Regions from separate parts of the Streptomyces sp. NPDC101393 genome, predicted to be linked through region 2. Evidence: riboswitches for the same ligand, from Rfam matches in the RefSeq annotation. Region 2 holds a riboswitch; the other holds the start of a gene.
What was found. A riboswitch is a leader RNA that binds a small molecule or an ion and turns the genes downstream of it on or off. The one in region 2 is predicted to bind glycine.
Positions count from the first base shown of each region.

Region 1: it holds a riboswitch for glycine, as region 2 does, so the genes downstream of both, gcvT (glycine cleavage system aminomethyltransferase GcvT) here and gcvP (aminomethyl-transferring glycine dehydrogenase) in region 2, are expected to answer to the same signal.

Region 1 is NZ_JBIWNU010000001.1:289,657-296,765, reverse strand. Features, by position in the region: gene glyA (serine hydroxymethyltransferase) at 1-1,135, opposite strand, end outside; gene gcvH (glycine cleavage system protein GcvH) at 1,209-1,586, opposite strand; gene gcvT (glycine cleavage system aminomethyltransferase GcvT) at 1,685-2,812, opposite strand; glycine riboswitch at 2,970-3,065, opposite strand; gene ACIRQ7_RS01245 (AAA family ATPase) at 3,610-4,197, shown strand; gene ACIRQ7_RS01240 (enhanced serine sensitivity protein SseB) at 4,347-5,156, shown strand; gene ACIRQ7_RS01235 (enhanced serine sensitivity protein SseB C-terminal domain-containing protein) at 5,217-6,014, shown strand; gene ACIRQ7_RS01230 (ABC transporter permease) at 6,399-7,109, shown strand, end outside.
Region 2 is NZ_JBIWNU010000002.1:928,718-935,826, forward strand. Features, by position in the region: gene gcvP (aminomethyl-transferring glycine dehydrogenase) at 1-2,305, opposite strand, end outside; glycine riboswitch at 2,494-2,591, opposite strand; gene ACIRQ7_RS09810 (PRC-barrel domain-containing protein) at 2,706-3,089, shown strand; gene ACIRQ7_RS09815 (DNA polymerase IV) at 2,999-4,474, opposite strand; gene ACIRQ7_RS09820 (MerR family transcriptional regulator) at 4,541-5,146, opposite strand; gene ACIRQ7_RS09825 (bifunctional nuclease family protein) at 5,333-5,806, opposite strand; gene ACIRQ7_RS09830 (MerR family transcriptional regulator) at 5,860-6,609, opposite strand; gene ACIRQ7_RS09835 (FHA domain-containing protein) at 6,627-7,109, opposite strand, start outside.

The sequences.
Region 1 (7,109 bases), on a different contig from region 2:
CCTGGAAGCCGCGGGTGGCCAGCGCCGGGGTGCCGATCCGCAGGCCCGAGGTGACCATCGGGGGCCGCGGGTCGTTCGGGATGGCGTTGCGGTTGACCGTGATGCCGACCTCGTGGAGGCGGTCCTCGGCCTGCTGGCCGTCCAGCTCGCTGTTGCGCAGGTCCACCAGGACCAGGTGCACGTCGGTGCCGCCGGACAGGACGGACACGCCGACCTCGGTGACGTCCGGCTGGACGAGGCGCTCGGCGAGGATGCGGGCGCCGTCCAGGGTGCGCTGCTGGCGCTCCTTGAAGTCGTCGGACGCCGCGACCTTGAAGGACACCGCCTTCGCCGCGATGACGTGCTCCAGGGGGCCGCCCTGCTGGCCCGGGAAGACCGCCGAGTTGATCTTCTTGGCGAGTTCCTGGGTCGACAGGATCACACCGCCGCGCGGACCGCCGAGGGTCTTGTGCGTGGTGGTGGTGACGACGTGCGCGTGCGGCACGGGGGAGGGGTGCAGACCCGCGGCGACCAGACCGGCGAAGTGCGCCATGTCGACCATCAGGTAGGCGCCGACCTCGTCCGCGATCCGGCGGAACTCGGCGAAGTCCAGCTGGCGCGGGTACGCGGACCAGCCGGCCACGATCAGCTTCGGGCGGTGCTCCTTGGCGAGGCGCTCGACCTCTTCCATGTCGACCAGGTTCGACTTCTCGTCGACGTGGTAGGGCACCACGTTGTAGAGCTTGCCCGAGAAGTTGATCTTCATGCCGTGGGTCAGGTGCCCGCCGTGCGCGAGGTTCAGGCCCAGGATGGTGTCGCCCGGCTTGATCAGCGCGAACATCGCGGCGGCGTTGGCCTGCGCACCGGAGTGCGGCTGGACGTTCGCGGCCTCGGCGCCGAAGAGCGCCTTGATCCGGTCGATGGCGATCTGCTCGACGACGTCGACGTGCTCACAGCCGCCGTAGTAACGGCGGCCGGGGTAGCCCTCGGCGTACTTGTTGGTCAGGACCGAGCCCTGGGCCTCCATGACGGCGACCGGAGCGAAGTTCTCCGACGCGATCATTTCGAGGGTGGACTGCTGACGGTGGAGCTCGGCATCGACGGCGGCGGCGACGTCGGGGTCGAGATCATGGAGGGAGCTGTTGAGAAGCGACATGAGTCTTCCTGGAGAGGTCAGGGGGCGCGAAGCACTTCCCCGCGGGCGGTGGCGGGACGGCGGGCCGGGTGGCTCAGCCGGTGACGAAGGCGGCGTACTCGTCGGCCGAGAGCAGTTCGCCCGGCTCGCCCGAGATCTTCACCTTGAAGAGCCAACCGCCCTCGAACGGGGCGGAGTTCACCAGCGAGGGGTCGTTGCTGACGTCCTCGTTGATCTCGGTGATCTCGCCGTCCACAGGCGCGTAGAGATCACTGACCGACTTGGTCGACTCCAGCTCACCGCAGGTCTCGCCCGCGGTGACCGTGGTGCCGACCTCAGGAAGCTGCACGTAGACGACATCGCCGAGCGCGTTCGCCGCGTGCTCCGTGATGCCGACCGTCGAGACGCCGTCCTCGGCGACCGACAGCCACTCGTGCTCCTTGCTGTAGCGCAGCTGCTGGGGGTTGCTCATGGCTCGATTCTCCTGTACGCGAAGGGGTGATCGTGAAGGGGGTCTTGCACAGTGAGACGCGCGGTGCGTGCCGGGGCACGCCTGCCGCCCGTGTGGCGCTACTTCTGTCGCTTGTAGAACGGCAGCGCCACGACCTCGTACGGCTCATGGCTTCCACGGATGTCCACCGCGACACCCTCGGTGCCCGGTGTGGCGTAGGCGGCGTCGACGTACGCGATGGCGAGCGGCTTGCCGAGGGTGGGGGAGGGCGCACCGGAGGTGACCTCGCCGATGACGGTGCCGTCGGCGGCGACGACCGGGTAGCCGGCGCGCGGGACACGACGGCCCTCGGCGATCAGGCCGACCAGCTTGCGCGGCGGGGCGCTCTCGGCGCGCTCGGCGGCCGCGGCCAGCGCGGTACGGCCGACGAAGTCGCCGTTGTTGGAGGTCTTCTCGAATTTCACGACCCGGCCCAGGCCCGCGTCGAAGGGGGTGGTGGCGGAGGTCAGCTCGTGGCCGTAGAGCGGCATGCCCGCCTCCAGGCGCAGCGTGTCGCGGCAGGACAGCCCGCAGGGGATGAGCCCGGCGTCCTTGCCGGCCTCGGACAGCGCCTCCCAGAGGGCGACCGCGTCGGCGGGCCGTACGAACAGCTCGAAGCCGTCCTCGCCGGTGTAGCCGGTGCGGGCGATCAGTGCGTCGATGCCGGCGACCGTGCCGGGCAGCCCCGCGTAGTACTTGAGGCCGTCGAGGTCGGCGTCCGTGAGGCCCTTGAGGATGCCCGGGGACTGAGGCCCCTGCACCGCGAGCAGCGCGTAGGCGTCCCGGTCGTCGCGGATCGCGGCGTCGAAGCCCCCCGCCCGCTCGGTCAGCGCGTCCAGTACCACCTGGGCGTTGGAGGCGTTGGCGACGACCATGAACTCCTGGTCGGCGAGCCGGTAGACGATCAGGTCGTCGAGGATGCCGCCGGCGGCCTCGCAGATCATGGTGTAGCGGGCGCGACCGGTCTTGACGCCGCCGATGTTGCCGACCAGCGCGTAGTCGAGGAGGTCGGCGGCCTGCGGGCCGGTGACGGTGATCTCGCCCATGTGGGAGAGGTCGAAGAGGCCGGCGCGGGTGCGGACGGCGACGTGTTCGTCGCGTTCGCTGCTGTAGCGCAGCGGCATGTCCCAGCCGGCGAAGTCGGTCATGGTCGCGCCGAGCGCGCGGTGCGTGGCGTCGAGCGCGGTGAGGCGGGGGGCATCTGTCATGGTTCTGGGCTCCCAGGCATGGGTGACAGGACGTTCTCCCCATCTGTCATCGGAACCTGAGAGGTTCACCGGGAGTCCGTCCGCGAAGAACGACCCGGTTTGCACCTTGGGTGGAGCCGCCCCCTGAAACCGGGCACTGCTCGCTTTTCAGATCTGCCTCGCCCGCGCGGTATCGGGGCCTGAGAGATTCAAGGGAGGACTTGCTCCTTCGGCGCCCCGCCGTGGCGGCCGGGGACTCTCCCGCGCGGATTCAAGCGGCCGGTATGGAGTTGGCCGTGCACGGTCGAACGAAGGTGTGCACGTGGCGCCGACATCATTGCACGGGATCGCCTGATGCAGGAGCCCTGGCCGCCGGGCCGCCCCGCGCCCCGCCCGCACCCGGGTCCCGTCCGGCGGACCGGGCCCGGCGCGCGGCGTCCGGCAGACACTTCCCGTACGCCTCGGGGCCCGGCGGACCCCGTCGCGCTGCCTCGCTCCTCCGCCCGGCGGCTGCCCGCACACCGGCCCCGCGCCCTGATCCGCCCCGATCCGGGCTGCTCCGCACGGCAGGCACCGGGGGACGGATCGGACAATCGCCTTGATGCGCATTACCTTTTCTTGACACTCTGCGGGTAGGGGACGGGCTCGAACCGGAACCGAACCGGACCGGGAGGGCGATCACGGTGCACAGCGAAGCGGCATTCGCGGCAACTTCAGGGGTCGCGCCCACGGAACCCATCACTCCCGCGGCACCGCCGGAGCTGCCCCGGCCCAGACGCGCGCCCGCCGCCGTCCGGCCCGGACGCGGCGCCACGACCATGGACCTGCGCGGCGCCCGGGGCGATCGCCCCGCGGCCGAGCTGCGCTTCCCCGCGGGCGATCTGGTGGTCGTCTCCGGTCTGCCGGGCAGCGGCAAGAGCACCCTCATGCACCGCATCGTGCCGCCGCTGGACGGCCGGGGCGCCGCGGTGCACCGCATCGATTCGCAGGACGTCCGCGTCCGCTGGGAGCGCGGCCGGCTGCGCCGCCTGCCGTACGCCCTCTACCGCCCGCTGGTCCGGGCCTCTCACTACCTCGGCCTGCGCCGGGCGCTGCGCTCCGGCGACAGCGTGGTCGTGCACGACTGCGGGACGCTCGCCTGGGTGCGCCGCTGGATCGCCCGGTCGGCCGGGCGGGGCGGGCGCGGGCTGCATCTGGTGCTGCTCGATGTGCCGCCGGAGGTGGCGCTGTCCGGCCAGGAGTCGCGCGGGCGCGGGGTGTCGGGGTACGCCTTCGCCCGGCACCGCAGGGCGGTGGGCCGGCTGGTCGGCGAGGCCGAGGCGGCCCGCCTGCCCAGGGGCTTCGCGTCGGCGGTGCTGCTGGACCGGGCGGCGGCGACCGCGCTGGAGACCGTCCGCTTCGACTGACTTCGACCGGAGCGGTACGCCGCCGGGCCCGGTCCGCGCCCGAGCGGACCGGCCGGCCGTACCTGCCCGCGCCCAACCCCTTTCGAACACCCCGTCGTCTCCCGCTAGGGTCGTTTGCCAGACAGTGCGGTTCGGAACGGGTGGGCACGATGACTTTTCAGGGGAACGTCCCCGAGCAGGGGATACCGCAGCTGGCATGGCCTGCGAACGAGCTCGAAGAGGTGCTCTCCGCCTCGGTGGGGCATCCGGGCGCCGGTGGCCGGATCGTTGAGGTCCTGGGCCGCAGCCGGGTCTGGGTGCCGCTGCCCAACGGCGGCGGTCCGGAGAGCGCGGGGATGGGTGCCGGCGGGCTCGACCTGCCGACGGTGGAGATCGGCGGCGCGGCGTTCGTCCCGGTCTTCAGCTCCGAGCAGGAGTTCCTGCGGGTGGTCGGCACCCATATGTCCTTCACCGTCGCGCCGGCCCGGGAGTTCGCCCGCGGCCTGCCGCCGCAGATCGGTATCGCCGTCAATCCTGACGGGACGGTCGGTGTCCCGCTGGGGCCGCCCGCGGTGGCCGAACTGTGCCGGGTGGGGCGTACGGAGGCGGACGGTCCGGCGAGCGGCGGACGGGTGCGGCTCTTCGAGCCGGACTGGCAGGACGAGCCGGTGGACTTCCTGGCCGCTGCCGGACTGGAGTTCTCCGGTGCCGGATTTGTCCTGACTGCCCGGCGTGCCCTGGCAAGTGTCGAGGCCGACACGCCCGCGCTGTTCGTCGGTGTTCAGGTCGAGGCGACCGCCGCCGCACTGCACGACGGCACCGCCCGGGAGGCGGCGCTGGCAGCCCTGGGACGTGCGCTCGGCGCCGTGCCGGTGCGCTGGCCCGTACAGCTCGTCATGCTGGACATCGCCATGGGCGACCCGGTCGCCGACTGGATGCTGCAGCGCGTGCGGCCCTTCTACTCTCGGGACCACTCGTAAGCTGGTTGGATGACGGCGGGCGCACCCCAACGTGCCCTGCAGAGTGAAGGGACGGACCACGTGAGCGCGGGTGCGCAACAGGGAGCGGCCGCGGCCGGACAGGTCGAGCAGATGCTGCAACAGGTCTCGCCCGGTCGCTATGACGCCTATGAGGCGTTGCTGCACGCACTCGCCGCCGGACAGGTCTGGATGCTGCTGTGGCAGGGCCGGGCCGGAATGCCCGACGCGCAGTACGGAAACATGGAGGTCGAGGGCCTCGGCTACGCGCCGTGTGTGACCTCGGCCCCCGAGCTCGCCGCGTCCGGCTGGAACCGCGATCACGAACTCGTCACCGGCCTCGACATCGCCACCACCCTCTTCCCCGACCGCTGGGGCCTGTGGCTGAATCCGCACGCCGTCGGCGGCGGGGTGGGTATCCCGTGGCTGGATCTCCGCCGGATCGCCGGCGGCCTCGACCGGCTGCCCGCCGGCCCGCTGCGGATCTCCGAACCGGCCATCGACATTCCGCAGTTCTATGCACTGCTCTCGCAGAATGCCCACCGGACGCCCGCTGTGCGGTCCTTGCGCAGGGCCTGGGTGCAACCGGCCCTCGGTGCCCCTTATCTGGCGATCGGGCTGGATCTGTACGACACCGGCCAGCACGCCGTGGATTCGGTGCGGTTGATGATCCAGCAGTCGATCGGTGCGGTGCCGGACGGTCTGCCCGTCTCGACCGTCGCGATGAACGACGACTACGACCCCGTCGGGATGTGGATGCGGGCCTCCGCGCGCCCCTTCTTCGACCGCGACGGCTACGGGCGGCCGCCCGGCCAGGCCCCGGCCCCCGCGCCCTCCTACGGCTACCCCCGCCCGTACTGACCGCACCCCGAGGCGGGCGCCGCACCGCCGTCCTGGCCTGAATTCGCCCCATGTGCCCCGCGGTTGAGCCGCGCTTCCGGGGCTGATCCTTCCGCTCAGCCGGGCCGTCTGTCCGTATAACGGAAGCCCGTGGGCCACATCACAGTTACGCATCCATTCACCGCCAGGGCTGGTGAGTGATCGCGAATCGGATGAAGACTCCCGGCATCAGAGGGCGTCGCCCCTTGTACGAGCGTCATCTCCACCGGCGTCGTGTGAACCTCCGAGCTGTCGTGCCGGGCGCTTCGGCGATGTCCGAGCGACATGCACCAGTGATCTGAATCAGGCCGCTTCAGCGGCGGGCGTGGGCCGAACCACCGTCGGCCGAGAGGGGTCAAAAGCACCGTGACCGCACCGATCGAGACCACCGCGGCGGCTGCTCAGGCGCAGCCGGAAGCGGTGCTGAAAGGCGTGGCGAGCAAGCGCATCGAGGGGCGCTCGCTCGGGCAGATCGCGTGGCTGCGCTTCCGGCGCGACAAGGTCGCGGTGGCGGGTGCCATCGTTGTCATCCTGCTCGTCCTGACGGCCGTGCTCTCGCAGCCCATCCAGGCGGTGTTCGGGCTGGACCCCAACGCCTTCAACCAGAAGCTCATCGATCCCGAACTGCTCTCCCCCAAGGGAGCCCTGGGCGGCATCAGTTGGGAGCACCCGCTGGGCGTCGAGCCGCAGACCGGCCGCGACATCCTGGCCCGCATCATCGAGGGCTCCTGGGTGTCGCTGGTGGTCGCGGCCGGTTCCACCCTGCTGTCGGTGGCCATCGGCGTGGTGATGGGAGTGGTGGCCGGCTTCTACGGCGGCTGGGTCGACAGCGTCATCAGCCGGCTCATGGACACCTTCCTCGCCTTCCCGCTGCTGCTGTTCGCGATCTCCATTTCCGCGTCCCTGCAGAACGGCGCGTTCGGGCTGGAGGGGCTGCCGCTGCGGATCGCCGTCCTGGTCTTCGTGATCGGCTTCTTCAGCTGGCCCTACATCGGGCGCATCGTGCGGGCCCAGACGCTGAGCCTGCGCGAGCGGGAGTTCGTCGCGGCGGCCAAGTCCCTCGGTGCGCGCGGACCG
Region 2 (7,109 bases):
CCCAGGAGATCGGCAGGATGCCGGCCGAACCCCAGGGAGCCGCGGAGATCGGACCGACGCCGGTCTCCGGGCCCGCGGTGGGCTGCAGCGGGTGGTTGGGGAGGTACGGCGCGAGGTGGGCGCGGACACCGACCGGGCCGACGCCGGGGCCGCCGCCGCCGTGCGGGATGCAGAAGGTCTTGTGCAGGTTGAGGTGCGAGACATCGCCGCCGAACTTGCCGGGCTCGGCGAGACCGACCAGCGCGTTGAGGTTGGCGCCGTCGACGTAGACCTGGCCGCCGGCGTCGTGCACCGTCGCGCAGATCTGGGTGATGTGCTCCTCGAACACGCCGTGCGTCGAGGGGTAGGTGACCATCAGCACCGCAAGCTGCTCGCCGTACTGCTCGATCTTGGCGTGCAGGTCGTCGATGTCGACCTCGCCGTCCTCGCCGGTCTTGACGACGACGACCTTCATCCCGGCCATCACGGCGCTGGCGGCATTGGTGCCGTGCGCGGAAGACGGGATCAGGCAGACCGTGCGCTGCTCGTCGCCGTTGGCGCGGTGGTAGGCGCGGACGGCCAGCAGCCCGGCCAGCTCACCCTGCGATCCGGCGTTCGGCTGGATGGAGACCTTGTCGTAGCCGGTGACCGTGGCCAGCCGCTCCTCCAGCTCCTGGATCAGCGTCAGATAGCCCTGGGCCTGGTCGGCGGGCGCGAACGGGTGCAGCTGACCGAAGGCGGGCCAGGTGACCGGCTCCATCTCGGTGGTGGCGTTCAGCTTCATCGTGCAGGAGCCGAGCGGGATCATGCCGCGGTCCAGCGCGTAGTCCTTGTCGGCGAGGCGACGGAGGTAGCGCAGCATCGCGGTCTCGGAACGGTGCTGGTGGAAGACCGGATGCGTGAGGTAGTCGTCCGTGCGCAGCAGCGCCTCGGGCAGCGCCTCGGCGGCGGCCGCGTCCAGCTGCTCGACGTCACCTTGGACACCGAAGGCGCCCCAGACGCCGGCCAGCTGCCCGCGCCCGGTGGTCTCGTCGCAGGCGATGCCGACGAGGTCGGCGTCGACCTGGCGGAGGTTGACGCCGGCCTCCCGGGCGGCGGCGACGACCTCGGCGGCCCGGCCGGGGACCCGTGCGGTCAGCGTGTCGAAGTACGCGCCGTGCACGATCTCCACGCCGCCGGCCCGCAGACCGTCGGCGAGGACGGTGGCGTAGCGGTGGGTGCGGTGCGCGATGGCCTTGAGGCCCTCGGGCCCGTGGTAGACGGCGTACATGCCCGCCATGACGGCGAGCAGCACCTGGGCGGTGCAGATGTTGCTGGTGGCCTTCTCGCGGCGGATGTGCTGCTCACGGGTCTGCAGCGCGAGACGGTAGGCCTTGTTGCCGTCGGCGTCGACGGAGACACCCACCAGGCGGCCCGGCAGGCTTCGGGCGAACTTCTCGCGTACGGCCATGAAGCCGGCGTGCGGACCGCCGAAGCCCATCGGAACGCCGAAACGCTGGGTGGTGCCGACGGCGATGTCCGCACCGAGCTCGCCGGGCGAGGTCAGCAGGGTCAGCGCGAGCAGGTCGGCCGCTACGGTGACGATCGCGCCCAGCTCATGGGCCTGCTCGATGACGGCGCGGGGGTCGCCGACCGCGCCGGAGGCTCCCGGGTACTGCAGCAGCACGCCGAAGACGCCGCGCTCGGCGATATCGGCCGGAATGCCGTCGGACAGGTCGGCGACCACGACGTCGACGCCGGTCGGCTCCGCACGGGTCTGGATCACTGCGATGGTCTGCGGCAGACAGTCGGCATCGATCAGGAAGACGCCCTGCTTGACCTTGCCGACGCGGCGGGAGAGCGCCATCGCCTCGGCGGCGGCGGTGCCCTCGTCCAGGAGGGAGGCACCGGAGGTGGGCAGCCCGGTCAGGTCGGCGACCATCGTCTGGAAATTCAGCAGCGCTTCGAGGCGGCCCTGCGAGATCTCCGGCTGGTAGGGCGTGTACGCCGTGTACCAGGCCGGGTTCTCCATGACGTTGCGCAGGATCACCGGCGGGGTGAAGGTGCCGTAGTAGCCCAGGCCGATCATGGAGGACAGGACCTTGTTGCGGTCGGCGAGACCGCGCAGCTCGTCCAGGACCTCGGCCTCGGACCGCCCCTGCGGCAGGCCCAGCGCCTCGGCGCTCTTGATCACATCGGGCACGGCGGTGGCCGTGAGCTCGTCCAGCGAACCGAATCCGACGTGCGCGAGCATCTTCGCCTGCGCCTCGTGGTCAGGCCCGATGTGCCGGTGCTCGAAGGGTGTGCCGCGCTCCAGCTCGGTCAAGGAGATGCGATTGGTGGTCATCTGCGGGGGCCTCCTGGTCATAGCGACCTTCGAGGGGCACCAACGCGCTGGTGCCCGGACGGCCTCCCCCTCTGTCATCTCAACCTGAGAGCTTCACCGGTCCGCATATCGCGGTCCGACTTTCACCGTCGGTGAGGAGGGGTCCGGCGCTGTGCCTGTCCGTGGCCCGCCCTGCTTTCCAGAGTGACCTCGTCCATGCGGTACGTGTGCCTGAGAGATTCCGGGGAGGATTTGCTCCTTCGGCGCCCCCGTCGCGAACGACAAAGGACTCTCCCGCATGGGGTCTGCAGCCATTCGCCAGCCTACCAGCGAGCCTCCTGGGCAATCTTTCGAGTGGCCGGGGCATGAAATGTGCCGTTTGGTAGTTGTCACAGGACAGTTGCGACCAATTGGAGGGGCCGTGCAAACCGATATCGATCCCCGGAGCCTGATCGGCCGCAAAGCGTTCGACCGGCAGGGCGCCAAGATCGGCACGATCGACGAGGTGTACCTCGACGACGCGACGGGGGAGCCGGAGTGGGCGGCCGTACGCACGGGTCTCTTCAGCCGGGACGCGTTCGTCCCCCTGGAGCCGAGCGAGATGGTCGGCGAAGCGCTGCACATCCCCTACGACCGCAAGCTGATCAAGGACGCCCCGGACTTCGGTGTCGGCCGCCACCTCTCCCCCGAGCAGGAACTCCAGCTCTACCACCACTACCGGCTGGATATCTCCTCCCCGGCCTCCGATTCCGTGTCCTCGTCCCGCGACAAGGACTTCGGCCGGATCGCCGGCTCGGAGGACTGAGCGCCGCCGGCCGCCCCGCCCACCAGCGGCAGTGGCTCCGCCGCCTGCAGGGCCGGGTCGTCAACGCCGAAGGTCCGCACCCTCCCCGGTGCGGACCACGGCGTCTCGAAGCGCACGGTCACCCGCCCCACCCCGCTCCCCTGGACCCAGCCGGCCCCGAATTCGTCATGGACCACGTCCAGCCCCGGGTGCCAGCGGCGCGGCCGCTCCTCCTGCGGCTCCGGCTCACCCGGACCGCCCGCCCGCTCCGCTTCCTGGCGGGCCGCCTGCGCCGCGAGGGCCGCCTGCGCGCTCTCCGCCGCCTCCCGCTCCGTGGCGAGCTGGGCGAACAGGTCCTCCTGTGTGAAGTCGGCGAGACCGCTGACCCCGACACCCAGCAGCCGCACCCCGCCCGTGGTGTCCACCGTCTCCAGCAGGCGCGCGGCGGCTTCGCGTACGACCCCGGGATCGTCGGTGGGGCCGCGCAGCGTCTCCGAACGGGTCAGCGTCGAGAAGTCGTAATTGCGCACCTTGATGATCACCGTGCGCCCCGAGCGCCTGGCGGCCCGCAACCGCTGCACGCACCGGTCCGCCAGGCGCACCAGCTCGGCCCGCACCCGCGTCCGGTCGGTCAGATCGACCTCGAAGGTGTCCTCGACGGACACGGACTTGGCGTCCCGCTCGGCCACCACCGGCCGGTCGTCGCGGCCCAGCGCCATCGCATACAGCCCGGCGCCGTGAGACTTGCCCAGCAGGCGCACCAGCTCCGCCTCACCGGCCTCGGCGGTCTCCGCGATGGTGTGGATCCCGGCCCGGCGCAGCGCCTCGGCCGTCGCGGGGCCCACTCCGGGCAGCGTGCGCACCGTCATCGGGCCCAGCAGCTCCCGCTCGGTACCCGGCTCGATCACCACCAGGCCGTCCGGCTTCGCCGCCTCGGACGCGATCTTGGCGAGCATCTTGGCCCCCGCGAGCCCCACGGACCCCGTCAGGCCGGTCACCGACCGGATGTCCTGCCGCAGCCGCACCCCCACGGCGCGCACGGCCGACGTCTCCGCGTCGATGCCGCCCGCCTCCAGATCCACGAACGCCTCGTCCAGGCTCAGCGGTTCCACCAGCGGCGACAGCTCGTGCAGCAGCGCCATCACCTGGTCACTCACATGGCGGTAGACGCTGAAGCGCGGATGGAGATAGGCCGCATTGGGACACAGGCGGCGCGCCTGGGCCGTGGGCATCGCGGACCGGATCCCGAAGACCCGGGCTTCGTAGGACGCCGTGGACACCACTCCGCGCGGCCCGATCCCGCCGACCACCACGGGCTTTCCGCGCAGGCTCGGCTTAGCCGCCTGCTCGGCGGCCGCAAAGAACGCATCCATGTCGAGATGCAGGATCGTCGGCGCACGTCTCACATGACCGATGCTGCCGCATGCCACTGACAATGGCCCGATGCCGGGCCGGGCGGTGCCGTGAGCGGCTCAGACCGCCCGGTGACGGCGTCGCGCCAGCTCGTCGTGCGGATTCTTGCCCACCAGCGTCTCGCCGGTGTCCACCCGCTCCGCGTGCAGCTGTGACAGCGCGCCTTCCACGTCCCGCCACACCACGCCCACGGCGATCCCGAAGACGCCCTGACCGCCCTGGAGGAGCTCCACGACCTGGTCGGGCGAGGTGCACTCGTAGACCGTCGCGCCGTCGCTCATCAGCGTCATCCGCGTCAGATCCGCGATTTCGCGCGCACGGAGGTGCTGGACGGCAGTGCGGATGTTCTGCAGCGAGACACCGGTGTCCAGCAGCCGCTTGACGATCTTCAACACGACGACGTCGCGGAAGCTGTAGAGGCGCTGGGTGCCGGAGCCGTACGCCGGTCGGACGCTCGGCTCCACCAGGCCCGTACGCGCCCAGTAGTCGAGCTGCCGGTAGGTGATGCCCGCCGCCGCGCACGCGGTCGGTCCGCGGTAGCCGATGGTCTGCGTCTCGCGGTCCGCCGACACCGCCACGGCCGGTGCCGGGGCACGGTTCGCTGCTGCGGCCGAGTGGAGCGGCAACGCCCCTTCCGCCGCCATACCGTCGCCGGTGATTGCCACGCCGCCCTCCGTCCTCCACGTCCCGGACGGGACCTGCCATATCGACGGTATGCAGTCACTCGGGGTGCGTCAACGATCGCCGCGCTCGCCACGCCGAGTGATAATCACCCTACGAGTGGTTTCTCGTGACCTCGCGCGGGGAACGGTTAACAGTTTGGCCGGAAAGCGGTGGTCGGCGGCCGAGAGTCACTGACTGTTGGTGCCGAAGTCCTCGGGCGAGATCTGGTCGAGGAACTCGCGGAACTTCTCCACCTCGTCCTCCTGCTCGTCCGGGATCGCGATCCCGGCATCGTCCAGCACACCATCGGTGCCGAAGATGGGCGTACCGGTACGCAGCGCCAGCGCTATTGCGTCGGACGGACGTGCGCTGACCTCAACACCACTGGCGAAGACCAGTTCGGCGTAGAACACCCCCTCGCGCAGATCGGTGATGCGGACCTGCGTCAGCTCCTGGCCCACCGCTTCCAGCACATCCTTGAAAAGGTCGTGCGTCAGCGGCCTGGCAGGGACCATGCCCTGCTGGGCAAAGGCAATGGCGGTCGCCTCCCCCGGCCCGATCCAAATGGGCAAGTAGCGATCGCCTCCCACCTCCCGCAGGAGCACGATCGGTTGGCTGGAAGGCATTTCCACCCGGACACCCACGACGTCGAGCTCGTTCACACAGCAACCCTAGGACGTGCCCGGCAGGTTTGGGTAGTCGGGCACTCGTTTGCTCACTTGAGGCGGACCCGCAAAGCGGTCTGGACCAGTGCCGCATGGAGCCGTACGGACAGCGTTGCCAGCTCTCTGGCGGTCGCCTCGGCATGGGCCCTGGTCTGCGGATTACGGTGCCGCCGAAGGGGTGCAACGACCTGTTCGACCAGGCCCGCCTCACGCTCGGCGGCCGCTTTCACGGCACGCAGATGCCGCGGCTCCAGGCCGAAACGGCCGAGATCCGCGACAAGTTTGGCCACCGTGACGGCCTCGACGTCGTATTCGCCGTCCGCATCGGGGACGACGAGGCCGTACGACTCCCAGTCGGCGAGCGCCTCCGCGTCCACCTCAGCGGCGGCCAGCAGCTCCGCCCGGCCGATCCGGGCAGCAGTGGGCCGCTCCTCCTCCGGGGCCCGCACACCCTGCACCAGGTCCCGGGACGGCGTGGTCGGAGCCGGCAGCTGCACCTGCTCACCGCGCTCCAGGGCGTCCAGATGCTCCCGGATGACCTTCAGCGGCAGATAGTGGTCACGCTGCATCCGCAGGACGCTCGCCAGCCGCTCGACGTCGCCGGCGGTGAACTTCCGGTACCCGGAAGGCGTGCGCTTCGGTTCGACGAGCCCCTCGGCCTCCAGGAAGCGAATCTTGGAGATGGTGACCTCGGGAAATTCGTCGCGCAGCTGGGTGAGCACCATGCCGATGCTGACCGGCCTGCTGTCCGAAGAGGCGGCGCCGGCCGAGCCGGCACCGCCTGTCGGTGTATCGCGCATATACCTTCCCCGGCCGGTCAGATACCGGCGCCTCGCTGGCTCGCGTAGAAGACCAGGCGGTATTTGCCGATCTGGACCTCATCGCCATTGGAGAGGGCGACGGAGTCGATCCGCTCACGGTTGACGTAGGTGCCGTTCAGGCTGCCGACGTCGGCGACCGTGAAGAGGCCGTCCTGGCCACGGCGGAACTCGACATGGCGCCGCGAGACCGTCACATCGTCGAGGAAGATGTCGCTCTGCGGATGACGCCCCGCCGTCGTCAGCTCACCGTCCAGAAGGAAACGGCTGCCGGAGTTCGGACCCCGGCGGACGACCAGCAGCGCCGAACCCAACGGAAGGGCGTCAACGGCCGCCTGCGCCTCGGGGGACAACGACGGCGTCAGGGTCTGGCCCGTCGTCTCCGCGTCGTAGGCCTCGAGTCCCGAGATGGAGATGGTCGAGGTCGTCTCCGACGGGCGCTCGGGCTGGGCGCCCGCGCGCAACGGCGCACCACAGTTGGA